DNA from 3 places in the Listeria farberi genome. Region 3 is predicted to be linked to each of the others. Evidence: riboswitches for the same ligand, from Rfam matches in the RefSeq annotation. Region 3 holds a riboswitch; each other region holds the start of a gene.
What was found. A riboswitch is a leader RNA that binds a small molecule or an ion and turns the genes downstream of it on or off. The one in region 3 is predicted to bind S-adenosylmethionine.

Region 1 (10,358 bases), on a different contig from region 3:
GATTTGCTAATTCATAACCATAACAATCTTTTTTTTGAATTAAAAACAAACAACAAAGTTCTAACACACCTTTTTTGAATTGCGGGTTAACTTCCATGCTAACTCCTCCATTCTGCTAAATTACCACTAGTAACAAGTAATCACTACTATATATTATTCACTACTGCTATAGTTTATCATACACTAGTGTTCATTGCAAGGTACTGCCTAAAAAAAATAGTATTGTTTTTTCACTTAATAAATGTTAACCTATTTTAGTATTAAGTTTACATTAAGGAGAGATAAGTTTATGCGTGATCAGAAATTGAAATTTTTAGTCGTAGATGCTTTATTCGCAATCATCATTGCTTTACTCGCACAAATTGCTATTCCACTTGGTCCTATTCCTCTTACTGGACAGACATTTGCCATTGGTTTAGCTGCAACAATTCTTGGAGCTCGTCATGGTACGATATCTGTTTTAGTTTATATTGTTCTTGGAGCAGTTGGTATTCCAGTTTTCCAAGGCATGACAGCAGGTATTGGAATTCTTTTTGGTCCTACTGGTGGATTTATTGTCGGATTTATTTTTAATGCACTCCTTACAGGTTGGCTACTTGAAAAAACAAAATTCACTGTTCCATATGCTATCGTCGCTAATATATTAGGTGCTATAGTTACGCTTATTTTCGGAGTTTTATGGCTTAAAGTTAGTACTGGTCTTGACTGGCCAACTGCCTTTTTAACAGGGATGGTACCATTTATTATCCCAGGTATTATTAAAGCGATTTTTGCTGCTCTATTAGGTATTCTCATTCGTGATCGTTTAATTAAGGCAAAACTACTCAGAGCATCATAAGTCCCATTAATACACATTTTGATTCATCTCCTATATAATGATAATGATTAGCACTGAGAAAAGGGGACTCGGTATATGTCATTACTGAATGATGAAAATAGCTTTTACAACACAGATTTACTTGAGTTATTAAAAGATTCAAATGAAGCGGTTCTTCCATATAAAAGAATTCGTTTTAGACGAAATCAGAAAATCTTAACAGAAGGCACAGAAACAACATACTTTTATATTATTGAAGACGGGGTCGTCTCGATGAGTAAAAATACGTGTAAAGAAGATAGCATTATTAGTTTCTTAGGTAAACATGATTCTATCGGTCCGCTTACATTACTTGGAGGAGCTCAATCACCTGCAAACTATACCACTATAAGCGAAGTGAGTGTTTATCAATTTGAACGTAAATATGTTCTGAATAAGCTCTTAAGCTCACCAGAGGTATTCTGGCAAATGAATAACCTTATGCAAAGTATGGTTGCTCCAATATTGGAACGAGAAGCTTATGTGAATTTACCTTCTAGCGAGAAAGTCTTGGCAGGATTAATTGCTTGTGGGGAAAGGTTTGGAAGAATGGAGTCAGATGGTTCTTGCCTAATTCCATACTATTTTACACAAAAAATCTTAGGCAATTACTTAAATTTAGCTCGAGCTTATGTTGCTACCAACTTGCGGAAACTGGAAGAAGATGGTGTGATTGCTTTATCGCCGAAACCTTGGCGTATAACTGACTTCGAGAACCGCAAACAAAATTTAAGCAATACATATAAATAGTTTTAAAGTCGCATATTTTAAAATATGCGACTTTTTCATATTAAAAAAAGAGATAAAATTTAGTATTTAAGTTTGGCAAGGTAATTTCTCGGATTTTTGTAACATTAAGGTAATTTTTTCGTAAAATAAATTTAATATTCTCTTTCACAAAGTTAAATAATATTGTATAATTAATTAGCAACATAAAATAAAAAGGGAATTGGGGATATAGAATGAAAAACATCAAAAAAAAGTTAATCGTAATTTTAGCATTTGGACTAATTTTATCAATTAGCACTCCTGTTTTTGCTACAGAAACCGGAGAACAAAATGAATCGACAACAGAAATAGCTCCACCAACAGAAACAACTACGAAAAATAATTCGGTTGAAGAACAAAAAACTAAAAAAGAACTTTTAAAAGCCAACGCAAATGCAGTAGTAGGAAAAACAAACCTTTCTTTTAAAATTGGAGATACGCCCGCTGCACAAGATTTTGTAACAGTCAATGACGCATCAAATAATCCAACATTTACTTTTAAAAACGGACAACCTGTAACAAATGCTTCTGGAAACTACTCAATAGAAATTCAGGTGACTTTCGATGATAATACTTCTACAGATATAACAGTGAACTACATAGTAAAAGAAGCCGCACCACTTGCAACGCTAAAAACAACAACACCTGTGATTGAATTAGGCTCCAAACCAACACCGAATCAATTCGCAACACCTGCAGCAGGAGCAAAATTAAGCTTTAAATCCGGAGCGCCTTCTACCAAGAAAACTGGTACTTTTACAACAACAATAGTAGCTTCTAAAGATGGAAAAACTATTGAATTAATAGTTACTTACAAAGTTCTAGATCAAGAACCACCAAAGATTAGTGTTAATCCAGACGACTATCCGTTTATTATCAAAGGAGAAACTATAACGCCCTCTACATTTGTAACAGCTACTGATAACTCGGGTAAAGTTACTTTAACTTTTAAACCTGGATATGAACCAACATATTCTCGACTTGGTATGCATGCCTTTGTTGTTATCGCAACAGATCCATCAGGAAATACAACAGAGTTTTATTCTTACTACGTTATCGTTAGTGATAAACCCACACTTAAAGCACCTACTCTTGATTTGAATAGAAGTACACCTTCCATCCTTTACGGAGTTACTATGCCTAACTTAGGTGTAATTGCAGAAGATGAGGACGGAAATTTGATTGGATGGTCTATAGAAGATGAAAAAGGAAACTTCACCATTACATTCGAACCCCCCTTACAACCAGGTGATATATTTGTTTTATATAGCAGTACTGAAGTAGAATACAGTGAAGAAACATACTATATTTATGACCCAGAAACGTTAAAAATTAGAGAACTAAATGAATCACCCTTTGAAGTAAAAACGATAAATACTAAAAATAGTAATACTACAAATAGTAATACTAAGAATAGTAATGTCACACAAAAAATCATACCAAAAACTGGCGATGCGAATCCAAATCCATTCACACTTTTTGGTTTTATCTTAATTAGTAGTTCAGTAATTATTTTACGAAAAAAATAGCACAAAAAAGTGAAACCAGTTTAAAACTGGTTTCACTTTTTATTAATAATTTTTTCCCATAAAGAAAAATGTTGCGATTGCGCCTATACCTTGAACGATGAAGAAAATCGCTACAATAAGTACGATACCAATTGCGGAAACAACTGGATTGAATAGAGCAATGAAGCCAACAATGATACCAATAATACCAATAGTTAATATCCAGCCCCAGCCTTGTACGTTGTTTTGTTTAGCTGTAAATGCGCCTATTGTACGCATAATACCAGCAAACAACACCCACATACCAAATAGCAATACAAGCGTTAAAGTTCCATCAAATTCATTAAATAATAGCAAGAAACCTAATAAGATTGATAAAATTCCGTCAGCTAGCACCCAACCAGAAACATTTTGCGACTTTCTATCTGAAAAATAAGAGATAGTGTGGAAAATACCTGAAATCAGTAGTAAGAATCCGATCATCAATGTTGAGGTTAATAATGAAATACCTGGATGGAATAAAAACCAAATCCCAAGTACAATCATTGCAATCCCTGCTAATAAAACAAGAATTCGTGTAAATGTCTTCATTTTTTTATTTCAACTCCCCTTTATTTGTTCTAATACAACCTCACTTTTAATGAAATATAATTAGTCTTAACTATAATAGCCTAAAAAAACGATTTTAAAACCTTTTTAACGTTAAATATTAACCTAAAAATAGCTTTGTCACAAAAACTCCATACAAAAGCACTATTTTGGGACTTTTAAATACTTAGTTGACAATTTGTTTCATCCAGCGTAATATATAACTTAATTTAATAGTATTTTCTTATCACGAAAGGTGGAGGGACTGGCCCTTTGAAGCCTTAGCAACCGGAATTTATTTTCACGGTGCTAATTCCAGCAGTATATTCTGAAAGATAAGTCGGAAATCCAAGTTTAGGAAACTCTATCCTCTCTGGCGGCTTATATACTGCTAGGGAGGTTTTTTGATAGAAATTACTGATAAATACATATTAAAGAGGAGTGGATTTTATGAGTAATGAGTATAAATTCGAAACAATTCAAGTACACGGCGGGCACACACCAGACGGAGATACACATTCTAGAGCCGTGCCAATCTATCAAACGACATCATATACATTTGATAGTCCGGAACATGCCGCAGCCTTATTTGGTTTACAGGAAACTGGAAATATTTATACACGAATTATGAATCCTACTACAGCTGTATTAGAAGAACGATTAACTTTACTTGAAGGTGGCATTGGTGCGGTTGCAACGGCTTCTGGCATGGCTGCTATTACTTACTCTATTTTAAATATTGCTGGTTCCGGAGATCATATCGTTGCAGCTGCAACACTTTATGGTGGAACACACACTCTTTTCTCGCATACATTTAAAACGTTTGGAATTGACGTTACTTTTGTCGACCCTAACGAACCTGAAAATTTTGAAAAAGCAATTAAAGATAATACGAAAGCTGTCTTTGTTGAAACAATTGGCAATCCTGATATAAATATTGTCGATATCGAAAAAGTAGCAGAAATTGCACATGCATCCGATATTCCACTCATCGTTGATAACACATTCGCGACCGCTTATTTAAATCGCCCGTTTGATTTCGGCGCAGATATTGTCGTTTACTCAGCAACGAAATTTATCGGCGGTCACGGGGTTGCAATTGGTGGCGCGGTCATTGATTCCGGTAAATTTAATTGGACAAATGGTAAGTTTCCAAAGCTAGTTGTACCCGACGACAGTTATAACGGCTTGTCTTATACAAATGATGTTGGCGCAGCGGCTTACATTACTAAACTACGCGTCTCACTCCTTCGTGATACTGGTGCAGCGCTTTCTCCTTTTAATGCATTTCTACTCATTTTAGGGCTAGAAACGCTATCTTTACGTCTTAAACAACATGTAAAAAATGCCAAACAAGTGGCTAATTTCTTAAATGACCACCCTAAAGTAGCTTGGGTGAATTATCCAGGTTTAACAGACAATCAATACCATGAGTTAGCCCAAAAGTATTTACCAAAAGGCCCTGGTTCCATTTTCACATTTGGTGTTAAAGGTGGTTACGCGGCTGGGAAAAAGGTTATCGAATCTGTAGAATTGTTCTCGCATCTAGCCAATGTTGGTGACGCAAAATCGCTTATTATTCATCCAGCATCCACAACTCATCAACAACTAAGTGAAGAACAACAATTAACAGCTGGTGTGAAACCTGAGTCCATTCGTCTTTCTATTGGAATCGAGAATACGGATGATATTATTCAAGACTTAACGAAAGCGCTAGAGCAAATTTAGGAGGAAGTGAAGAGAATTGACCTTACAACAAAAAGAACTATTTCAAAAAAGTCCTCTTCTACTTGAAAACGGAGAAACGTTAAGCCCTGTTTTAGTTGGCTACGAAACATACGGGACCCTTTCTGAATCACGCGATAATTGTATTTTGTTAGAACATGCGCTCACTGGGACAGCTCACGCGGCGAAGCATTTTGAAGATGATGCTCCTGGTTGGTGGGATGATTATATTGGACCAGGGAAAACAATTGATACAGACAAATATTTTCTGGTATGTACGAATGTATTTGGTGGCTGTAGTGGAACGACTGGCCCCTCCTCTATTAATCCAAAAACAGGTGAGCCATTCCGGTTACAATTTCCCGGGTTTTCTATTAAAGACATTATTAAAGTGCAGCGTGAACTTTTGGAACAACTTGGAGTTACGCGGGTTATTTCGGTGATTGGTGGATCAATGGGTGGAATGCAAGCCACAGAATGGGCGATTGATTATGCGGATATAACAGATAGCATTATTAACATCGCTTCCCCACTCGCTGCCGGACCTGATGCGATTGGCTATAACTTAATTATGCGGATGGCGATTCTGAATGATCCCGATTTTAATGGCGGCAACTATATTGGTCAACCTGAGGGCGGACTTGCGACTGCGAGAATGGTTGGAATGATGACTTACCGGACGAGCGAACTTTTCTCTAAACAGTTTGAACGTTTCACTGTCGCCGAGTCTTCTCCTGCTGCTTTCTCAAAAGAGCACTTTCAAATTGAATCGTATTTACAATATCAAGGGGATACTTTTGTCGAGCGGTTTGACGCAAATAGTTATCTATATTTAACAAAAGCGATTGATTTATTTGACGTTACGGCTCCCACGAAAGATGATTTACCCGCTTTTTCAAAAATTAAAATTCCGTATTTGCTCATTGGCATTACGACCGACCAGCTTTTCCGAATTCATGATTTACGTCGTGGTTACGAGCTTTTAAAAGAATGGGATGTGCCGGTTACTTATCATGAAGTGGCCTCTGAATACGGTCATGACGCATTTCTAGTGGAAAAGGAAGTACCGAAGTTTGAGCCGCTCATTCGGTCATTTTTAAGTAATTTACCTGTTAAAAGCATATAAAAAAAAGAGACCTCTAAAAATTTCAGAGGTCTCCTTTTTATTAGTCTTTGTAAATAGATTTCGTTCGGTTAAGCCACGCATAGCCTAGTCCGATAACAAGGCCACCACCTACAAAATTCCCAAGTAAAGCAAGGACCAAATTGACGGTCACATTGCCCGCTGTCATTGCAGCAAGTGTTCCACCAGAAGCGAAAAATGCTAATGAGAATGATGAGAAGTTGGCGATAACGTGCTCGAATCCTAAGAATGCAAAGATGAAAATAATGAAAATCATCGCAATGACTTTACCAGCATCATCTTTCATTCGGAGCGTACAAAGCACAGCCGTATTTACAACAATATTGGCGAAAATACCTTCTACAAAAATTTGTAGTGGCGCTTTTTCAAGTTTACCGCTAACGGCAGTAAATAAGAAATGATCCGCAGGCAAATTATGGAAGACAGATGTCAGAGAAACTAAATACCCTGCAAGAATTCCACCCAATAAATTACAAACAATACATAAAATCAAAATTTGTAACGCTTTTCCTGGTTTAACAATTTTTTGATAAACACCAGTTGTCATATACATCATGTTAGAAGTACCAAGCTCGGCATTCATATAAATAATCATCACGAGTGACCAACTAAACATAAACGCATACGTGATTTTACCAAGTCCTGGAGCAAAATGATCAACTTTATCACCAATCATTACAGCGACCGCAGTCCCTAGTGTCAAGAATAAACATGCTAACATCGCGCGCACGATATAACGAAGAATACTATTATTTACTAAATCAATTTTTTTGCGCGTACTATAATCAATTTTCTGCATTAATGGACTACTTTCCACATCCAAATTATTTCATCTCCAAACAAAAAATTTTCTTGTGAAATTCACAACTTGTTTATTGTAGCATGTTTTTAATTTGATGCAAATAGTTTTCAGAAAATAAAAATGAGTTAAGCGTTATCATCTTGAATTTTTTTTCATCTGGAAGTTTTATGTTGTTAATTTCCCCGTTTTATCATTATTAAAACCAAAAAAAGAGAACAGATTTCTCTGTCCTCGTTTAGCTGATTTATTTTCCAAACCAATGTTTTTTAGCTGAATCTTTTGCTTTTCCTTCTGTTTCTTGAGCACTTTTGATTTCTTGAGCTACAATTGCTTCATCCATGCGTTGCACACGACCATGTAACTCATCCATTACTACATCGTTTACATTTGCTAATTCTTGCTCTGTGGCAATTAGGATAACGCCTGTCGAACCTTCTGGGATTGTTTTTAGCGTTCTTTCAAATACGGATAGAGCGTTTTTCACTTCACCAGCATCTTGCATAGAACCAACGATTGCTCCGACCATCCAACCAATTAAAATACCGAATGGACCGCCTAAAATACCAATTAACATACCAATAAGGCTATCTTTCATATTTTTATCGGCACCAGTAAAATCAAGAAAATCTTGTGCAACAAGTTTATTTCCTGGCTCATGTTTTACAACCGCCATTTGATAACCAATGATTTTGCGTTCTTGGTGCAATCTTTTCATTTCAGAGAAAGCTTGATAAGAAATACTTTCTTCATCGAAATTCATAATTAACACTGTTTTTTCTTTTTTCATCTGTTGTACCCCTCTCGCCTCATAAAGCATTGTATTTAGGCATGTTTTTTCATACCCAACTCTTATTCTACTCGCACTAGTCGGCAAATAGCAATTAATAGCACCTTCCTACTTAAATCAGTACTTTTACAGACCTTTTTTACCAATAAATGGGAAGAATTTAGAGGTTTTATTGGCATAAGCTTGAAAGTCTCCGCGGTCTCGATATTTTTTTTCAAGTAGTGGGACACCGGAAACAAATAGTAATAATAAGGTGATAACAATCGGACTCGTAATCAGCCAAAGATCTGTTATTTGTGTTAACGCGACTAAAAATACACCCCACCAACTAAGAGCTTCACCGAAATAATTAGGATGCCTTGTAACAGACCAAAAACCTGTCGTTAGTAGTTTTCCTTTATTAGCTGGGTTCTTTTTAAAGTTTTCTAACTGAAGGTCACCACCAACTTCAAACACAAAACCAATAACCCATATTACGATTCCTGCAATTTGCCACCAAGTAAATTCCGCTGATTCATTGGCAAAACTATGTGTGATTGGTAAAGCGATAATAAATAAGAGAATACCTTGCAAAACGAAAACATTTAAAAATGCTTTTAAATTAACCAATGTCGTTCCCCAGCGTTTGCGCATATTAACGTAGCGATAATCTTCTGGCTTATTCCAATTTCTACGCGCTAAATGCCAAAATAAACGTACGCCCCATAAAGTAACTAAAATAAGAATCGTCAAACTTTGCATCGTTACACTAAAAGTAGTTAAAAACCCGGTCCAAGCAACAACAACAAATCCCCCACCCCAAGCAATATCTACTAGTGAATATTTACCTTTTATTTTTGAAATGATAAACCAAAGTACAAAATAGACAAGTAAAGCGAGTGCTACTATCCAATACATCATATTGTTTCCTCCTTTTTAATCCCTGCGACCGCGACACTAGAAAGTCCGGCACTGATGGCAATTGCAGCTGAACTATCCACTAAATAGCTGCTTCCTCCTATTTTCGCCTCAAGTTCTTTCTGCCAAAGTTTCGCGTCACGTTCTGAAGAAACATGCGTAATAGCAAGCTCTTTCAGTCGTAATTTTGCAACTTTTCTAATGATTTTTTTCATACTTTGTTTTTGACTAAATGACACACCTATTAATTTCCCTTCACCGTTCCTGTCCAGACTAACAATTGGATATAATGAAAGTTTCTGTGCCAACCTGCCTAAAATTCGCGGTATCCGACCAGATTCCACCATTGGCGATAAATCTGCCACTGCAACGTAAATAAATATCTGAGTAGTTAACTGTTCGATTTTATAAGTAACTTCATCAAAAGACTTTCCAGTTTCCACTAATCCCACTGCCTGCTTTACTAGAAGCCCTTGAGCAACGGAATTCAATTTGGAATCAATAACGCGAATCCATTCTGACGACAAATCGCGCGCTTTAATTCGTTGCTTGATTAGTTGATACGTCCCGCTTAATTTAGCTGAAACTGCAATAACCAGTACATGTTGATACTTATTTTCTAAGAACGATAATAATGCGTCAACTGTTCGAATGGTAGGTTGCGCTGTGCTCATTTTATATTGCTGTGTTAGTTTTTGTTGTATCAAAGTTGGTCCAACTGTTAATTTATCGAGGAAATTTTCCTCCCCAGCTAAAATATTCATCGGCAAAACGTGCACTTGATGTTCTAATAAGAAATCTTTAGGTAAGTCAGCAATCGAATCAGTTACAATCGCAATTTTTGCTCGTGGATTTCTCGTTACATCATATTGAAGCCGCATATCGTCTACTTTTTGATAGGTCATTTTTCCGAATTCTGATAGTAAACTTACTATTTCTTGTGGTTCATTTGTATGAATGTGTATTTTTGTTTGTTTTTCATTCCCTGCAATTACCAAGGAATCTCCTTTTGGCGCAAGGACTTCTCGTAATGTTTGATGGGAGATAGTCGCTTCTTTAATAATAAATTCAGAACAATATCGATAAATTGGTTCACTTGTCTCAAAATGGCTGTGTTCTTTCGATATTTCTTGCTCCACATAATTATTTGGCGTAGAAACTGTTTCCCCACAATAAGCATTGGTCAGCCCGGCAATGAAGTAATAAAAACCTTTCGCCCCCGAATCGACTAACCGGTTCTTTCGTAAAATAGCCATTTGAAATTCGGTATTAATTAATGCTTG
Region 2 (10,358 bases), on a different contig from region 3:
GCTTTCCATGTTTTTGCATTAGCATAAATAGGGAGTTTGTATTTACGAGCAAGCACACCTAGACCTTTAATGTGATCTGAGTGCTCATGTGTAATTAAAATCGCATCTAAATCGTTCATATCTCGCCCAACTTGCGCGAATAAACCTTCCATTTTTTTACCGCTTAAACCACAATCAATGAGAATTTTTTGGTCACCAGTTTCTACCAGTGTTGCATTTCCGGAGCTTCCACTAGCTAATATACTAAATCGGATTTGATCCGTGTCTTTTTCAGTTAGAATTTTATTTGCGAACATTTTTTACCCCCCTAAAGGCTTATATATCTTTCATTGTAACGCTAATTAAGTAAAATTGCATGCTCTATCGTTTGAAAAAGCCAACCTAAATTTCATTGTATTTAGGTTGACTCTGATTTTATTTGGATTTTTGACGGCTGGATAATTCCGTGTTTGGTTCGGTCGTTGTTTTATTTTCGGATTGATTAATAACTTGTTCATCTTTCGCATTTACAAGGACATAACTGGTCTCACCGGAATGCTTGACTTCAAAACACCAAACTGGAAAGTAGACATTCCCTGAAGGTAATTGAACGGTCGTATAATATCCGAAAGTCGCAGAAACAACGTCACTATCTTGCTTTAACTCCCCGTGCTGGTAAACAGCTTCTAACGCATCAGCGGATGACATTAAGTTTGTTTTGTCTTTTAAATCATCTTGTTTTGACATCCACGTTTGCTCGTAAGAAATTACCCGATCATCTTTGTCTAAATAAAAGATAATTTGGCCAGCTTCATCAAAAAGAACCATATTATTATTAATTAGTTGGTTAAAAGTGAGTGTTCGCGCATCTTTATCATAGTTCCAAAACTCATAAGACTCTCCGCGGTACACATCTGATTCCATAAATTTTTGAAAATCAGGATTATTGCCTTTTTTGCCGGCTTTTATAGGCGTTTGTAGAACAGAATATATTTGTTTATTGTTGTCTTTAAGTGTGATTGCTTGTCCTGTCAAATCACTCACATCTTTTGTTGTAAAAGCTGCTTGTTCAGTAGTAAAGATAGCTCCATTTGTAGGCTTATTTGATAAATCAGGATGAGAAATATTATCTGCTTTTAATCGTTCTTCTAAAGTTTCATTCCCTAGTGTATCTGGATCATCGGACAATTGCTTATTAAAGAATATCACTGCTAAAAAGATATTTAAAATAAGGAGAGTCACAATAAAAATCATTTGTGTTTTACGCCAATCCATTTTTATTCACCCACCTTTTTTGCTTCTGGCTGGAAGATGAACCACTTATCATGATATTTATATAACCAAGTCGGTTCTAATGTAACAATGCGGTTCATACCAGATGATTCATTTCTTGTCATATAGTAGCCAGGAACAATATCTTCTATTTCTTCTGCTTTCACATTAGGGTTTTCAACCAAGGCACTATAGACAGAATATGATGATTCTATTGTTACTTCTTTTTTCTCACCAGGAACATCTGTATCTAATCGGAAAAACGGACGGATATATTTATATACTGCTTCAAGGCCTTCAGTAACAGAGATGTCAGCCATTCCGTTTTCATTATAAACTTGTAAATTATCTATAAATAAACTAAAATTGGTCGTTGCACTTTCAGCAGCATAACCTGTGAAATAGTAAGCACCATCACCAGTCCATCCCGCATGATCATTTACAAAATTAAAACTATCTTGAATTAAGCCAGCACGTTTGATGTTATTTAAATCTTCTGGGTTAATTCGTTCTTGAGAAGGATTAACATACTCTAAAACTTTATTTTCTGTATCCATCTCAATAACGCTCGATCCATCCGTATAGGTATTTCCTTCACTTTTAACTGTACCTGAATCTTGAAATAGCGCAGAGGTGAATAGATTAATCTCCAGCGAATCTGTAATGTATTTTTTTCGGTTAAGCTTTGTTTTTTCGGAACTTAAGAATAGATTTCGTTTGTTGGAAATAACTTTGTCGTTTTGTGTAAGTTTGCTTTCGTTCTTTTTAATAATTTTTTCGATTTTATCAATATCTTTATTTTGTAAGGAACTTTGGTAAATATTTTCTTGATCATCATTGGCAAAATAAACCGAATGAAGTCCAGTGTCCGTATTATTTATATCAAATACAATACGATTAAAGAACGCTGATTCTAGTCCTTCTCCTTCCACTTGGAAATTTTGAGAAAAAATTGAAAATGGAATATTGTTAGGAAAAATAATCTCGATAGTACCATTTTTATGGATTAATTTCTCGTATTCCTCATTACTTTTTTTATTAGCAAGAACTACTTCTGAGAAACTAAATGCTTTTCCTTGCGCCATTAGCTCATTTAACAAATTTTCGTCTAAACTCTGATAGTTAATTTCATTTGCATTAACAGCTAGTTTATATGGTTTAAATACTTGTGATGTTGTCATCGTTTTATCAATGGTTGTTTTTTCAACTTCTTTAACGTTAATCGCTTCGTAATCAGGTTGTCCTTTCCAAATAAAGTAGCTTAAAACGATACTGAGTACGACTAGAACTGTTAACAAAAATGAGCGAAATCCTGTTTTTTTCATCATTCCCAATCATCCTCCGGTAAATCACTGTATGGCAGGGTGAATTTAATTATCGTACCTTTGGACTTGTTACGTTCTGCCCAAATGCGGCCTCCATGAGCTTCGATAACTTCTCTTGCTATCGCTAGTCCTAACCCTGTTCCTCCCATTTCCCGCGAGCGAGCTTTATCCACTCGGAAAAAGCGGTCGAATACATTTGCCAAATCTTCATCTGGTACGCCTAACCCCTCGTCAGCTATACTAACTTCAATTTCATCTTCAAATTTTTTCAAGTAGAAAGAGATTCGGCCCCCGTCCGGCGAATATTTGTTGGCATTCGAAATAATGTTATCTAATACTTGCATTACTTTATCTTCATCAATTTCGATAATAACCGGTTCTTTTGGAATGTGGCGTTTAAACATAATTGTTTCTTTTTTCATCATTTCAAAACGATCAATAATGTGGTTGAAAAAGTCTGTAAAATTCACGAAACTTTTTTCCAATTGTTCTCTTCCGCCATCCATCCTAGAAAGTTTAAGCAGGTCATTTACCAGTCGAATCATTCGTTCTGTTTCGTTTTGAGTTACTTCAAGGAAACGTGGCGCGATTTCTTTATCTTCCCATGCCCCATCACTTAGAGCCTCTAAGTAACTATGCATACTTGTAAGTGGCGTTCTTAATTCATGCGACACATTAGAAACGAAATCGCGACGTTCTTGATCGACTTTTTCTTGATCGGTAATATCGTGTAATACCGCAATAACACCATTATTAAATCCAGTTTCTCTTTGAATAACGGAAAAATTAGCGCGCAGTACGTATGGTTTGTCAAGCGTACTACGATCCATCGTTAATGAACCATCGACTTCCATTAAATCTTCAAATTGGTAAGTATCACCAATATCTAGTACATCAATAATTGATCGGCCATTGGCACTCTCATGCTTCACGCGTAGCATTTTTTCAGCTGGAGTGTTAATGAGAATAACTTTTCCACGACGATCTGTCGCAATTACTCCATCAGTCATATAGGCAAGTACGGAGGAAAGTTTGCGTCTTTCTCCTTCTGTCATGGCCTGTGCTTCTTGAACTCGTTTTGTTAGCGTATTAAAAGAATCTGCGAGTTCGCCAATTTCATCCACACCGTAAACCTTAACTTTACGGCTGTAGTTTCCACGAGCCATTGCGTAGGCTTGACGTTTCATTTCAATAATTGGCTTTGTAATCGTTCTGGATAGTAAAATTCCAAGTACCGCTGTAATTATCATGGCGATTAAAGTACCCGTAATGAAAATGTTAGTAATATCGTCAACTTGTTTATATACACTTTCAATATCGGCGACAAGATAAATAGCCCCTATCACTTGTCCTTTATTTTTGATGGAGGATACGTTCACCCAGACACGGTTATTTTTATTTGATTCGTCTTTATAAATTTTATCCTCAGATGTAGTTCCGAGTGATAAGGTTCGTTTAACAAGGGGATCGTTACTTTTTTGCCCAACGATGCCTTGATTATCTAAATTAGAAGTCCCGAGAATTTTACCTTTATCATCTACTATTCTTACTTCTATTATGTTGCTGCTTGCACGCGAATAGTCGACCAAAAGCTCACGAATATCATTTTGTAATTTCACTGAGTTATCGCTATTTTTTATGATTTCTTCTCTAGCATTATAATCCAGCAATGTGATGCTATTCGTGATTGAATCTTGGAAATTCTTTTCCAATTGCCCTTCCAGCTCACGTACAAAATACGCGCCGATTACTTGCATCGCTACAATAATTAATAGCAAATACATAATAACTAACTTAAATTGTACAGACTGAAAAAATCTCATTTTATGCATAAGTCTTTCTACTCCTATTCGGGGTAATATATTTAAATTAGTATACCATATGTTGCAGGGTAGACGTATTGTTTTTCCTGTTATTTGGGTCCATTTATTTATAAAAATATTTGTTAAGTATGCGGATGTACCCAAAAAAAGTGGCCATCCAAGTTTTTTGCTTGGCGACCACTTCCTGTTTATTTATTCTTGTTCTGGATTGCGTAAATAATAACCAACACCGCGTCTTGTAACTAGCCACGCTGGATGACTTGGATTATCTTCAATTTTTTCACGTAGACGTCGAACCGTAACATCCACAGTACGAACATCACCGAAGTAGTCATAGCCCCAAACTGTTTGAAGTAAATGTTCTCTTGTCATCACTTGTCCCATATGTTTTGCTAAGTAATGAAGCAATTCGAATTCACGGTGCGTAAGTTCAATCGTTTCTCCACGTTTTGAGGCAACATATGCATCCGGATGAATAATCAAGGAACCAATTTCTAATTCGCTGTTTTCTTCTTCCTCGGCTGCATTTGAACTTACTTGGCTATGGCGACGTAAATTAGCTTTCACACGAGCGATTAATTCGCGGTTACTAAATGGTTTTGTAACATAATCATCGGCACCAAGTTCAAGTCCAATCACTTTATCAATTTCGGAATCTTTTGCAGTTACCATAATTATTGGCATATCATACTTCTTACGTACTTCACGACACACCTCAATACCATCACGACCTGGAAGCATAATGTCCAGTAAAATCAAATCTGGCTGAACTTCTTCTACAAGTTCTAACGCTTCATCGCCATCATAGGCGCAATATACATCAAAGCCTTCTTTATTTAGATTAAACTTAACTATATCCGCAATCGGTTTTTCGTCATCTACTACAAGAATTTTCTTTTCTGCCATTTTTTTACAGTCCTCTCATTCCTGGATTTCGCCGGCTTTAACCGGGACAGATATTTTTTATTTAATGCAAAAACTCACTAAATACTTTAGATTCCGGCCTGTCTTCATTAACAACATGCTACGAATAGACTTACTAATCAATTATAACACATACCATTAATTATCTGAATTATTACAAGCTATTTTCTCTTAAAATCACATAATCTCTTGGTTTTGCGCCACTTTATCAAATAAATGTAGCTTGGAAATTCGCGCCACTGCCTCTTCTAATCGTTTTTCATCCATTAAAAGTCCAACGCGTACATACCCCTCACCGAAAGTCCCGAAACCACTTCCGTCAGCAACAGCTACACTAACTTCATTTAATAAATAATCCGCGAATTCACTACTTGTAAACTCTTTTGGCACGGGCATCCATGCAAAAAAAGAGCCCGCTGGAGCAATTGCTTCCCAACCAATTTTATCACAAGCAGCTATAAATGCATTTCTACGGCTTTCATAACGAGCATTTAATTCTTGTACACAAGTTTGATCGCCTGTAAGAGCTTCAATTGCAGCATCTTGAATACCTGGGAATAAACTTACATACATATGATCTTGAATGAGGTTGATTGCTTCGACAACGTCTTTATTCCCGACAGCAAATCCTACGCGCCAGCCAGCCATATTATATGTTTTCGAAAGCGTATAAAGTTCGATTCCAACCTCTTTTGCCCCTGGAGTTTCTAAAAAACTAATCGGCTTCTTCCCATCAAAACCAATACCGCCATAAGCAAAATCATGTGCAATCGTGATATTGTTTTCTTTAGCGAAAGCAACTGTTTCTTCAAAAAAGCGAGTTGTAGCAACCGCGCCAGTGGGGTTGTTCGGATAATTTAAATACATCAACTCTGCTTTTTTCGCAACATCTTCAGGAATTTCACTAAAATCAGGTAAAAAATTATTTTCAGCAATAAGTGGCATTGTTTCGAATTGAACTTCTCCTAAAACTGCTCCTGATAAATAATCTGGGTAGCCTGGGTCCGGTAAAAGCATTACGTCACCTGGATCCATTAAACACATTGGCAGTTCAACAAGGCCTGTTTTCGTTCCAAATAATATGGCTACTTCTGTATTTGGATCAACAGTTACATTATATTCACGCGCATAAAAATCGGCCGCAGCTTGTTTAAGCTCCTGTTTTCCACGAAACAACGAATATTTGTGGTTCATTGGATTTTCTGAAGCTGTTTTCAGTGCTTCCACAATATGTTTGGGTGTTGGCTGGTCTGGATTTCCTTGACCTAGATTAATCACGTCATGACCTTCTGCCACCTTTTTTCCAACTTTTTCTACAAGGCTAGAGAAAAACTGATCTGGTAAATTTTGCAAGCGTTTGGAAATTTTCATTTTACACCCGTCCTTTTCAAGTTTCATTGATTAAAATAGTAAAGTTTTCTGAAGTATTTGTCCAGTATGATTTTTTTAAAACTTAAAAAAGCATTGACAAATTAGGGTAATATGCGTATATTTTTAACTAACAGGTTTTTCTAAAATATTTTCTCTTATCGAGAGCGGCAGAGGGACTGGCCCGATGAAGCCCGGCAACCTAACTTTATTTAAGCGTAAAGTGAAGGTGCTAATTCCAGCAAAACATTTTTTCGTTTTGGTAGATAAGAGGAGCTGGATATGTTCGACTTTCCACTTCTCTATTCTAAATAGAGAAGTTTTTTATTGCTTTCATGAATAAATCTGGATAAATAATCAACATACTGGGGAGGAAAAAAAGATGAAAAAATTAACAAAGGGGTTAGGAATTTTACTTGCATCAAGCCTTATTTTAGGATTAGCGGCATGTGGAGGAGGAAGTGACGACAAGGCCTTAAGCACAGAAAAAATTACAATCGGAACAACTGCAGGACCTCACCAACAAATTGCTGAAGAAGTTCAAAAATTAGCGAAAAAAGACGGTCTTGAAATCAAAATCAAAACATTTGATGATTATAACACGCCAAATACAGCTTTAAATGATGGTGATTTGGATGCGAATAACTACCAAACAATTCCATTTTTAGAACAACAAAAGAAAGATAAAGGCTACAAATTAGATGTTGCTTTTAAAACAGTAGCTTTCCCAATGGGTATTTACTCTAACGATATTAAAGACTTAAAAAACCTTAAAAAAGGCGACAAAATTGCCGTTCCAAATGATCCAAGTAACGAATACCGTGGTTTAAAACTATTTGAAGATGCTGGCATTATTAAATTAAAAGATGGCGTGGAAGAAAAAGCAACAAAAAAAGATATTGCTGAAAACCCGCTTGACCTTGAAATCGTTGAACTTGAAGCTTCTCAAATCCCTGCACAATTAGATGAGGTTGCAGCCGCAGCTATCAACACTAACTTTGCAATGGGGGCTGGACTTTCTATTAATAAAGATGCTATTTATCACGAACCTACAAAAGACAATCCATATCCAAATGTTTTCGTCGTTCGTAGTGCCAATAAAGATGATGAGGTCGTAAAAACATTAGAAAAATATTACCATTCAGATGAAGTAAAAGCATTTATTGAAAAAGAATTTAATGGGTCTGTAGTACCTGCATTCTAGGGAGTTGTTTTATTTTGATCGAATTACATCAAGTTTCAAAGACATTTAACGTAAATGGAAAAACCGTAGAAGCCGTTAAAAATGTTTCTATTACAGTCGAAAAAGGAGAAATTTTCGGTGTTGTTGGTTATAGCGGCGCCGGTAAAAGTACGCTCGTTCGTTGCATCAACTTGCTTGAACGTCCAGATGCGGGCCAAGTTGTCATTGATGGGAAGAACTTATCTACCCTCTCAAGTAAAGAACTTCGTGTCGCTCGTCGGAAAATTGGTATGATTTTCCAAGGATACAATTTACTAAAAACCGCAACTGTCTATGATAACATTGCCAAACCGTTAAAATTAGAAGGCGTTCCAAAAGACGAAATCGAGACTCGCGTAAATAAATACTTGTCGATAGTTGGCTTAGAGGATAAACGGAACAATTATCCAAGCCAACTTTCTGGCGGTCAAAAGCAACGTGTGGCAATTGCTCGTGCTCTAGCGCATGAACCAGAAATTCTCTTAAGCGATGAAGCAACAAGCGCCTTGGACCCGGAAACAACAGAAGCAATTTTGCAACTGTTACTTAAAATTAATGCGGAACTCGGCATTACGATTTTCTTAATTACACATGAACTTGATGTCATTCAACGTATTTGTGACCGGGTTGCTGTGATGGAAAATGGTCATTTAGTGGAGCAAGGTACCGTTCTTGATATTTTCACGAAAGCAAAACACGCGACAACCAAGCGCTTTGTTGGGTCGGAAGCTAGTTTTGATATCCCGCAAGATTTGCTTGAAAAATATATTGCGACTGGGAAATTGGTTTCCCTTCATTTTATTGGAGACGAAGCGGATGAACCTGCTCTCGCTCTTGTATCGCGCAAATTCGACGTTCTTCCAAGCATTTTAGCTGGCGGAATTGATCATTTGAAAAATGGAACACTTGGAAAACTGCTCGTTCATTTAAAAGGGGACGAAGCCGAGTATAGTAAAGCTATTTCTTATTTGAAAGAATCTGGAGTCGTTGTTGAGGAGGTCGAGTTACTATGAGTTTGTTTTTTGAAGAATGGGGCCCGATACTTTGGCAAGGATTTCTAGAAACGCTGACGATGACCGGGATTACACTCGTGATCTCGCTTGCGATTGGTTTACCACTTGGCGTATTTTTAACATTAACACGTAAAGGTGGTCAATCAGAAAACCTGGTTACCTATAGCATTTTAAACTGGGTTATTAATATTTTACGCTCGTTACCGTTTATTATCTTGTTATTCTTAATGATTCCTGTAACAAGGTTTGTTGTTGGGACTACTATTGGGATTCAAGGAGTTATTATGCCACTTGTTGTATTTACGGCACCTTATATTGCTCGTTTGATGGAGTCTGCCCTTTTGGAAGTGGACCGCGGGGTTGTGGAAGCTTACCAAGCTATGGGGATTTCTACTCCGAGAATTATTTGGAGTGTGGTTATTCGCGAAGCTCGGTCTGGTATCGTTCTCGGTTTGACTATTGCTACGATTGGACTAATCGGCGCGACAGCAATGGCTGGACTTGTTGGTGCTGGTGGCCTTGGAACAATTGCATACCAATATGGTTTCCAGCGTTTTGAACCGACTGTCATGTACACAACGATTATTATTTTAATTATCATGGTACAGGCACTACAATCATTCGGAAATTTCTTATCTAGACGTCTTAAAAAAGATTAATTTTACTACTAAGAGCTTGGTGCGTAGTGTTCCGGTATGGACTCGGCCACCAAGCTTATATTATTTTTAAAAGAAAAAGGGAGCGAAGAACATGTGGAAGTTGGCATTATGTCAGACCGATGTAGTTTTTAAATATCCGGATGCAAACTATGCAAGGATTGAAAAAGCGATTGTCGAAGCTGCTGAAAATGGGGCCGATATAGCCGTTTTACCAGAAATGTGGAATACAGGTTATGCTTTAAATGAATTAGCTGGGGTTGCTGATTTAAATGGGCAGAGAACAAAAGAATTTTTAGCAACGCTTTCTGAAAAAAACCAAATTGCTATTATTGGTGGCTCGGTTTCTATTTCAGAAGGAAGCAAGTTTTCGAACACGATGTACGCTTTTGATAAATATGGCGGACTACTTTCTTCATATAAAAAGGTACACTTATTCCAACTTATGAATGAACACTTATACTTAGAAGCTGGAAATGATAAAAATCTTTTTCGACTAGATGGTATTTCTTGCGCAGGGTTCATTTGTTATGATATTAGATTTCCGGAATGGATTCGTAAACATACTTCAGAAGGCTCAGAAGTTATTTTTGTTTCTGCACAGTGGCCAGCTGAGCGCATTAACCAATGGGAACAACTACTTATCGCTCGTGCAATTGAAAACCAAGCTTTTGTTGTTGCTGTCAACAGGGTTGGTGATGATCCAAATAATCATTTTAACGGGCACTCGCTTGTTATTGATCCACTTGGAAATGTTATTGTTCATGGTGGCGAAG
Region 3 (9,089 bases):
GATTGCAGTTACTAGGTTTGCTTTTTTAAAGGCTGAGAATCCATCGCCACCGCCAAATAGGAAGTCATTGATTACGACTTTGTATTTTTGGTCAGCTTTTAAAGGAGTTCCATCTTCTGTTGTAACACTTGCCACTTTATACGCGTGATCTAAATCATCTGTATCAGTGAAAGTATATTTTAATCCAGAAATTTGTAGGAAATAAGTTTGGTTGCTTAAATATTGTTGGTTTAGAGCTTCCAAAATATCAGCGCCAGTCATTTCCACTACTTGCAAAATGTTACCAAATGGTTGAACAGCTTGAGCCGCACCCCATGTGATTTCGTTTTGGCCATTTGCAAGACGAGTAGTAAGATCAGAACGGATTCCGCCATTGTTAGTCATAGCAAAATCGACATCGGCGCCGGCTTTATTTGCCATGTAACGTTGTGCATCCGTAATCATGTTACCGAGCTCGGATTCTTTATCATCAATTGCTTTGTTATCTGGATTTGTATCACGAGAAATAACGTCTTTATTTGCTAGTCCGATAGTTTCGTTGATAACACCTTCAATGCGGCTTTTCGCATCTTCGGTTACAGTGGTAATATCGGCATTTGGTGTGACGCTTCTCGTGTTGTATGTAATTTTAGCGTCAGGTGGTGTAACGAAATCGCCGGTTGTTTTATCAAGTTCGCCAGTTACATCTGAAAAAGCTTTACCATTGTTGTAACTTTGAACAATACGAGTTTTTCCAACTAATCCGTTTGTGTATTGGTGATTGTGCCCTGCAAGGACTAAATCGACCGAGTTATTTGGGTCTAATTCATTTGCTTTGGTAATCATATTAGCAGCTTCCCCGGCTACATCTTGTTTTGTTCCAGTGTTTGGGTTTCCGGTGGAAAGTGCTGGAACGTGGGATAAAACAACGATTGCGTTAACGCCTTGATTTCTTAGTTCAGCAGAGTATTTAACGATTGTTTCTGCTTCATCAAGGAAATCGTAGTCTTTAATATGATTTGCAAGAACTAAATTAGGAATTTCTGTTGTAACGATACCGATGAAGCCAACTTTGACACCATCAATTTCTTTTACATAATATGGTAAAAAGCCTTCTGCGACTGTGTTTGTTCCTTTGTTGACCACGTTAGCTGCGACGATTTTCATGTCACTTTTAACGCGTGGATAAGCTTCTACGATTGGTCCGAATTTGTTTGTAGAAACTCCGTCCAAAATTCGTTTGTATTCAGGTAATCCTTCATCAAACTCATGGTTACCTAATGTGCCGACTTCGAAATTCATTTTTTGGAGAACTTTCATCGTTGGCTCGTCTTGAAGTAAACCTGATACTGCTGGACTTGCGCCGACCATGTCGCCTGCTTGAACACGGATAGCATTGTCAGTTGTTGCTCCAGGATTTGCCTGTAAAAATGAGTTAGTGGCATTATCCAAATTGGTAGCTAAGTAATCTGCTCCGCCAATTGGTGAGCCCGATGCATCTTTAGAGGCTGTTTCAAGCGCTCCGTGGAAATCGTTTATTCCCAAAATCTGGATAGGAACTGTATCTGCTGCTGCTTGTGCTGTTGTCCCGGTGAATGGTGCTGTAAGTCCGATTGTGAGCCCTGCTACGAGTAAAACATGTGTAGTTTTCTTGAAAAATTTGTTCACTTTCACACTCTCCCTTTTTTCGCCAGTGGCAATTTGTAAGCGCTAACTCATGGGTGTCTAGCTATAATTGTAGCAAAGAGGAATCACCCTAGCAATAGGAAATATGGATTTTGTGTAAATGTAGTGATAATATTTGGCTATATTTTCATTTCGACGGAAAAAAGGGTAAACTAGAGAAAAAGGAGGGTTAAGATGGATATCTCGAGTACGGAAATATGGGATGCGATTAGGAGAAATAGTTACTTGCTGTATTATCAACCAAAAGTAGACGCGAAAACAAATAAAATTATCGGTTTTGAAGGTTTGATTCGACTAAAAACTGCGACGACTATTCTAGCTCCAATTGATTTCTTTGATGATATTGTCCTTTTAAATGCAACGCGGGAAATGCAAGATTTTGTCGCTGAAACAGCGATAAAACAAATTAACCAGTTAGGTGGACGCTTTTCAATTTCGATTAATATTCCGGCGCATTATGTAGCGAGCAGTACGTATATGACTTTTTTACATGATTATGTGAAAGAAAATTTAAAGTATCCGGAATGCCTAGAAATAGAGATTATCGAACGGGGTGAAATAACGGAACTTGCTATCGCGGATAAAAACTTACGAAAAATAAAAAACCTTGGTGTCAAAGTGAGTATGGATGATTTTGGAAAAGGTTATAGTTCGCTTGCGTATTTGCGCAGCTTGCCGATTGATATTGTGAAAACAGATATGTCATTTATCGCGCTTTTAAAAACAGATCGAAAACAGCAAATTATTATTCGCGCGATCGTCAATTTGTGCCATGATTTAGGCGGAAAAGTGGTTACAGAAGGTGTGGAAGATATGGAACAAGTGGAAAAATTAAAGGAAATGAAAGTAGACTATTTTCAAGGTTATTATTTTAGTCGACCATTACCGATGGAAGATATTAAAGAAAAATATTCTTTTGTGTAGAAGAGTATATAAATAAAAAATTGGTTGGTGTGAGAATGGTAATTTACCAAATTCACACCAACCAATTTTATTTGATTAAATTGTTTGAAGCATCTTTTACAACAACGTCATGTGCGCCGCCTTCTACGATAGAAGTAGAAGATACAAGGGTGATTTTTGCTTTTTGCTGTAATTCTGGGATATTAAGCGCACCGCAATTACACATGGTAGAACGGACTTTACTAAGGCTGATTGCGACATTGTCTTTCAATGATCCAGCGTAAGGAACATAAGAATCTACGCCTTCTTCAAAAGATAATTTCTTGTCGCCGCCAAGGTCATAACGTTGCCAGTTACGCGCGCGGTTAGCCCCTTCGCCCCAATATTCTTTCATATATGTGCCGTTTAAATTCACTTTATTAGTAGGGCTTTCGTCAAAACGGGAGAAGTAACGACCAAGCATGATGAAGTCAGCTCCCATTGCGAGTGCTAGCGTCATATGGTAGTCATAAACAATTCCGCCATCAGAACAAATCGGGATGTAAACACCTGTTTCTTCAAAATATTCATCGCGGGCTTTAGCAACATCAATTAGCGCAGTTGCCTGTCCGCGACCAATGCCTTTTTGTTCGCGCGTAATACAGATTGAACCACCACCCACACCAACTTTGACAAAATCTGCGCCAGCATCAGCAAGATAACGGAAACCATCACGATCAACGACATTTCCTGCACCAATTTTAACCGTATCCCCGTATTTACCGCGAACGTAGTCAAGTGTGCGTTTTTGCCACTCGGAGTAACCTTCAGAGGAATCAATACACAGAATATCTGCTCCTGCTTCTACTAATGCGGGAACGCGTTCTTCGTAGTCGCGCGTATTAATACCAGCCCCAACAACGTAACGTTTCGAGGAATCAAGCAGTTCTAATTTATTTTCTTTATTAGAGTCATAGTCTTTACGAAACACCATGTGAACCAAGTGTTCGTTATCGTCTACAAGTGGCAGGGCATTTAATTTGTTGTCCCAAATAATGTTGTTAGCTTCTTTTAAAGTGGTCGATTTTTTAGCAGTAACTAGTTTTTCAAAAGGCGTCATGAAATCTGCTACTTTTTCATCAGGACTCATGCGCGTTACGCGGTAGTCGCGACTTGTCACGATACCTAGTAATTTACCGTGCGCTGTGCCATCTTCTGTAACTGCAACTGTGGAATGACCAGTTTTTTCTTTTAAATCAAGAATATCTTGGAGGGTTTTATCTGGGCTAATATTAGAATCACTAATAACGAATCCAGCCTTATGATTTTTCACGCGGGAAACCATGGCTGCTTCACTTTCGATGGACTGGGAGCCGAAGATGAATGATACGCCACCTTCTGTAGCAAGAGCAATACCCATATTATCGTCAGAAACAGCTTGCATAATTGCGGAAACAAGCGGAATGTTCATTGTGATTGCAGATTCTTCACCCTTTTTAAACTTTACGATTGGTGTTTTTAAGCTAACATTAGTTGGAACACATTCAGCGGATGAGTAGCCTGGAACAAGTAAAAATTCACTAAATGTGCGGGACGGTTCTTCAAAATAAAATGCCATTATTTCCACTCCTTCTTCTATTTTTAAATGAATTTATAAAATATCTTTATTATTTCAATATCTGGTTAGAAAGTCAATGATTGGAAGTGCTTTTTCATAACGTTTTCTTTTAATAGATGAGTGGAATATAATAATGATAGGTAAACTTTCGCGAAGGAGGTAATCAGATGGATGAAGAAACATTATTAGAACAAGGCTATCGTAAGTATCGCGGGGCGGACATAGATATTTATTTTAATACAAATGTTTGCGCGCATTCAGGTAATTGTGTAAAGGGTAATGCAGAACTTTTTAATTTAGATAGAAAGCCTTGGATTGTGCCAGATAATGTATCAAAAGAAGAGGCAAAGCGTGTGATTCATACTTGCCCTAGTGGAGCGCTTCAATATATAGAGAAATAGGAGGATATCAAATGCAATATAAAAATGGTGAAAATAGAATTTATGCGGTAAATGATGAAGGAGTAGAAGTTGGCGAAGTGACTTTTGTTCCAACTGGGGAAGATATGTTTATTATTGACCACACAGGTGTAGATGATGCTGCACGTGGCCAAGGGATAGCGCAAGAACTTGTGAAACATGCTGTCGAAAAAGCGAAAATAGAAGGAAAGAAAATTATTCCGCTTTGCCCGTTTGCTAAAGCTGAGTTTTCCAAGAAGCCAGAATATCAAGTAGTACAAGCTTCAAAATAAGAAGAGTAGACTAGGTTTTATTCCTAGTCTATTTTTATGAATTAATTTTTAAAAATCCAGTTTTCTCTTCTTGACATCTGGTTCTTTTCAGTGTATCTTTAATTCACAGTAAACTTATAGGAATAATAGTATTACGTTTTCTTATCAAGAGTGGTGGAGGGAATCGGCCCAGTGAAACCCGGCAGCGGAGCGCAAGTTCTATGCTAATTCCGATCAGAAGTAATATTCTGGCAGATAAGTAGTAGCTTTTAATGAGGCGCTTCGATTCTGACCAAAAAACAGAAGAAGCGTTATTTTTTAGCGCTTAAAGAGGGGAGTTTTTGTTAGATGAAGAAATTTTTATTAGTAGCGGTTATCTCGGTTTTTGCCTTGGTGTTAACGGCTTGCGGTGGTTCTGGCGCTAGTTCAGACAAAGCAAACGGTTCAGGCAAAGCGAAAGACGGCGGCTCTCTAATTATCGGCGTTACAGGAGATCCAGAAGTTATCAATCCTAACTATGCTTCTGACCGAGTAACATTAACGATTCAACAAGCTGTATACGCACCGCTATTTTGGGAAGTTGACGGGAAACCGGCACTTGCAAAAAGCTTAGATATTTCAGATGACAACTTAACTTACACTGTGAAACTAAAAGATGGTTTAACTTGGCATGACGGTAAGCCTTTAACTGCAGACGATGTAGTATTTACTGTAAATTCTATTTTAGACACAAAACAAAACAGCCCGAACCGCGGCAACTTTGTTTTTGATGATAAACCTGTAAAAGTAGAAGCAGTAGACGACACAACGGTGAAATTCACTTTACCAACTGTTGCTCCAGCCTTTGAAAATACAATTAAAACGTTCTTCCCAATTCCAAAACACATTTTTGAAGGGGTAGAAAACATCGAGAAAAGTGATAAAAACAAAAATCCAATCGGCTCAGGTCCGTACAAATTTGTTGAATACAAAACGGGCGAATATGTTTCCCTAGAACGATTCAACGACTACTTTGACGGTAAACCAAAATTGGATAAAGTTACTTTCCGTATCACAAAAGATCAAAACGCAGCTAATTTAGCCTTGCAAAATGGCGAAATTAACTTAAAATCCATTCAACCTTCCGATAGAAAAAAAGTAGAAAAAGCGAGCGCGGTAAACATTATCACTTACCCGGAAAATCGCTTAAGCTATGCGACATTCAACGAAAACCAACCAGCGCTTAAATCAAAAGAACTTCGCCAAGCCCTTTCTTATGCGCTTGACCGTGAAGAAATCATTGATGCAGCATACGGTTCAGATGAATACGCAAAACCAGCTTCCTCGTTCCTAACAGAAAATACGAAATACTTCACGGATAAAGTAGAAACATACGACCAAGACATTGCCAAAGCGAAAAAATTAGTAAAAGAAAGTGGTTTTGATACAAGTCAAAAACTAACTGTTTACTATTTAAACAACAGTAAATCACAAGAAAGTATCGCGCTTTACCTGCAACAACAATACAAAGAAATCGGCGTGACACTTGACTTGAAACCAACAGATCCAAATGCACTAAGCAACATCACACTTGACCGCAAAAACGCAGACTACTCTATCGCACTAAATGGCTATATCATGGGGAACGATCCTGATGCATATAAATCTCTATTTAAAAGCGATGAGCCATACAACTACGCTAACTATCACAACAAAGATCTGGATGCACTTTGGGAAAAAGGTGCTGTAACTGCGGACGATAAAGAACGTCAAGAAATCTATGAAAAAATCCAAAACACCATTGCTGATGATGCTGTAATTTATCCAATTTCTTATGATAATGCAGTGCTAGCTCTTGATAGCCGTTACGGTGGCCAAAAAGCTGCAACACCACAACCAGTAACAATGTTCCGTGATCTTTCTAAACTATATTTAACGGAATAATAATTAAAAATCATTCGTAAAAAATCTGGCCTGCCATGCTTGTTTTTGGCAGGTTCAGGTTTTTACTTGTCATTTTTAGTGTTTTAGATAGGAGATAAATTATGCTAAAAACAATCATAAAACGCGTATTGCAAATTATTCCGATGCTATTTATTATCTCGATTATTTCGTTTGCACTTATAAAATTAGCGCCCGGGGATCCCGTGAACTCTTTTGTTACGCCTGATATGAATCCTGACGATGTAGAGCGGATTAGACAGAGCTTAGGGCTGGATCAACCGATTTATGTACAATATTTTATTTGGCTTGGAAACTTGTTGCAAGGGAATCTTGGTTATTCGATTGTGAACAGCCAACCAGTTTTGCAACAAATTTTAGAGAGAATTCCGGCGACACTTGGTTTGGTGGGAACTTCGCTTGTTCTGACGCTATTATTATCGATTCCACTTGGTTTAGTTGCGGCGAATTATGAAAATACGTGGATTGATAAACTGTTAAACGGGATTTCATATATTGGGATTTCGATTCCGATTTTTTGGTTTGGGATGATTTTAATAGATGTATTTTCGATTCAATTAGGGTGGCTGCCAAGTCTAGGGATGCGAACGATTGGGGTTGACTCTTTTTGGGATATGGCGGAACATGCGATTTTGCCAGTTATAACGCTGACTTTCCAAGGGTGCGCGGCATATTATCGCTACGTCCGTTCGAATACGATTAACCAATTAAAAGAAGAATATGTTTTATTTGGTTATGCGAAAGGTCTATCCAAAGTGCAAATTATGGGGCATCATGTCTTGAAAAATTCCTTGCTACCAGTTATAACACTACTTGGGATGTCACTTCCGCAAGTCATTACAGGCGCTTTTATTACCGAAAGTATTTTTTCATGGCCGGGAATGGGCTCGCTTGGAATTAATGCGATTTTCCAACTAGATTATCCGGTTATTATGGCGATTACGCTATTTTCAGCGCTGTTATTAATTATCGGAAACTTGTTGGCCGATTTAGCTTATATGATTGTCGATCCGCGGATTAGGGAAATGGGGTGAGGAATTCATGATGCGATTAGATTTTTCGAAAAAAACAATGCAGGATTTCGAGCGGGATGCAGAAGTTGTTCACGCAACACGAGAGCGGAGTTTTTGGCGTTTTATGCTGGCTGACCGCCGCGCTGTTTTTGCGACGAGTGTGCTGATACTTATTACGGTGGCTTGTATTTTCGCGTTCCTTTCGCCTTATGACCCTAATGCTCTTTCCGTTCAGGACAAACTGATGCCGCCAAATTCGTCGCATTGGTTTGGGACGGATGACCATGGTCGGGATTACTTGACGCGCGTCTTGTACGGCGGCCGGGTCTCGCTACTTGTTGGCGTGTTTGCGATGATGATTGCCGTTGTCGTTGGAACACTCGCGGGGACCGTTAGTGGCTACTTTGGTGGCTTCATTGACAATATGGTGATGCGTTTTCTAGATATTTTCATGTCAATTCCGTCATTTTTCCTACTAATGATTTTAAATGCGTACTTAAAACCAGGAATTTCAAACATTATCATCATTATCGGATTGCTTTCTTGGATGGAAGTGGCGCGGATAGTCCGAGCAGAAACCCTGACACTAAAAGAACGTGAATTTATTTTGTACTCCAAGTCTTCGGGTGGCGGATTTTTCCACATTATGTTCAAGCATATTATTCCAAACGCGATGCCATCCATCGTCGTTGCAGCTTCATTAAACGTCGCTACAGCGATTTTAACCGAGTCGGCACTAAGTTTCCTTGGCCTCGGCGTTCAACAACCTAACGCTTCGTGGGGCAGCATGCTGAACAATGCGCAAGGCTACGTCGGCGAAGCAACTTACTTGGCGCTTTTCCCTGGATTATTAATTTTGATGACCATTCTTTCCTTCAACGTCCTTGGCGATGTGCTGAGAAAAGGGTTGTCACGTAGATATTAAATGTAAAAACACTTTGATTTTTTCAGTCAAAGTGTTTTTTTGTTTTTTAAAGAAAAGGTACTTAAAATAGAAACGTAAAAAACGTGTTTTAGCCAATTTCCAAGGCATAAATTCACAAAACGAGAATGCGTGCGGTGCTATAATTAAAGGATAAGGTTTCATTATTATAGACAGAGATGAGGCGCAGAAATGAGTGAAATAAAAGTTAAAGAAGCAACATTAAAAAAACACGCGACAAAGCTAGATTCTAAAGGGAAATCAGCCGAATATTTACCGATGAAAGGTGGCAATATGGCCTATAGCCAAGCCAATTCCATCAACCATTTTCGAACAGCATTGTTTGACTTGGTAGACGTGGTGGACAATTTTCAAGGT

Region 1: another riboswitch for S-adenosylmethionine. It lies ahead of HCB38_RS01955 (O-acetylhomoserine aminocarboxypropyltransferase/cysteine synthase family protein); the one in region 3 lies ahead of HCB38_RS10505 (ABC transporter substrate-binding protein).
Region 2: another riboswitch for S-adenosylmethionine. It lies ahead of HCB38_RS00340 (MetQ/NlpA family ABC transporter substrate-binding protein); the one in region 3 lies ahead of HCB38_RS10505 (ABC transporter substrate-binding protein).

What each region holds. Positions count from the first base shown of each region.
Region 1 is NZ_JAARZL010000001.1:397,673-408,030, reverse strand. It holds gene HCB38_RS01980 (PadR family transcriptional regulator) at 1-97, opposite strand, end outside; gene HCB38_RS01975 (biotin transporter BioY) at 290-838, shown strand; gene HCB38_RS01970 (Crp/Fnr family transcriptional regulator) at 914-1,606, shown strand; gene HCB38_RS01965 (LPXTG cell wall anchor domain-containing protein) at 1,819-3,153, shown strand; gene HCB38_RS01960 (HdeD family acid-resistance protein) at 3,196-3,723, opposite strand; SAM riboswitch class I at 3,962-4,062, shown strand; gene HCB38_RS01955 (O-acetylhomoserine aminocarboxypropyltransferase/cysteine synthase family protein) at 4,171-5,448, shown strand; gene metX (homoserine O-acetyltransferase MetX) at 5,465-6,571, shown strand; gene HCB38_RS01945 (formate/nitrite transporter family protein) at 6,612-7,412, opposite strand; gene HCB38_RS01940 (DUF1269 domain-containing protein) at 7,636-8,178, opposite strand; gene HCB38_RS01935 (DUF1295 domain-containing protein) at 8,305-9,075, opposite strand; gene HCB38_RS01930 (DAK2 domain-containing protein) at 9,075-10,358, opposite strand, start outside.
Region 2 is NZ_JAARZL010000001.1:67,794-78,151, reverse strand. It holds gene HCB38_RS00370 (MBL fold metallo-hydrolase) at 1-296, opposite strand, end outside; gene HCB38_RS00365 (two-component system regulatory protein YycI) at 415-1,254, opposite strand; gene yycH (two-component system activity regulator YycH) at 1,257-2,579, opposite strand; gene walK (cell wall metabolism sensor histidine kinase WalK) at 2,576-4,408, opposite strand; gene yycF (response regulator YycF) at 4,592-5,305, opposite strand; gene HCB38_RS00345 (pyridoxal phosphate-dependent aminotransferase) at 5,501-6,694, opposite strand; SAM riboswitch class I at 6,847-6,964, shown strand; gene HCB38_RS00340 (MetQ/NlpA family ABC transporter substrate-binding protein) at 7,074-7,895, shown strand; gene HCB38_RS00335 (methionine ABC transporter ATP-binding protein) at 7,910-8,926, shown strand; gene HCB38_RS00330 (methionine ABC transporter permease) at 8,923-9,585, shown strand; gene HCB38_RS00325 (carbon-nitrogen family hydrolase) at 9,677-10,358, shown strand, end outside.
Region 3 is NZ_JAARZL010000003.1:234,863-243,951, forward strand. It holds gene HCB38_RS10480 (bifunctional metallophosphatase/5'-nucleotidase) at 1-1,653, opposite strand, end outside; gene HCB38_RS10485 (EAL domain-containing protein) at 1,840-2,589, shown strand; gene HCB38_RS10490 (IMP dehydrogenase) at 2,657-4,165, opposite strand; gene HCB38_RS10495 ((4Fe-4S)-binding protein) at 4,333-4,566, shown strand; gene HCB38_RS10500 (GNAT family N-acetyltransferase) at 4,578-4,856, shown strand; SAM riboswitch class I at 4,995-5,097, shown strand; gene HCB38_RS10505 (ABC transporter substrate-binding protein) at 5,184-6,758, shown strand; gene HCB38_RS10510 (ABC transporter permease) at 6,860-7,810, shown strand; gene HCB38_RS10515 (ABC transporter permease) at 7,821-8,714, shown strand; gene HCB38_RS10520 (DUF3130 domain-containing protein) at 8,904-9,089, shown strand, end outside.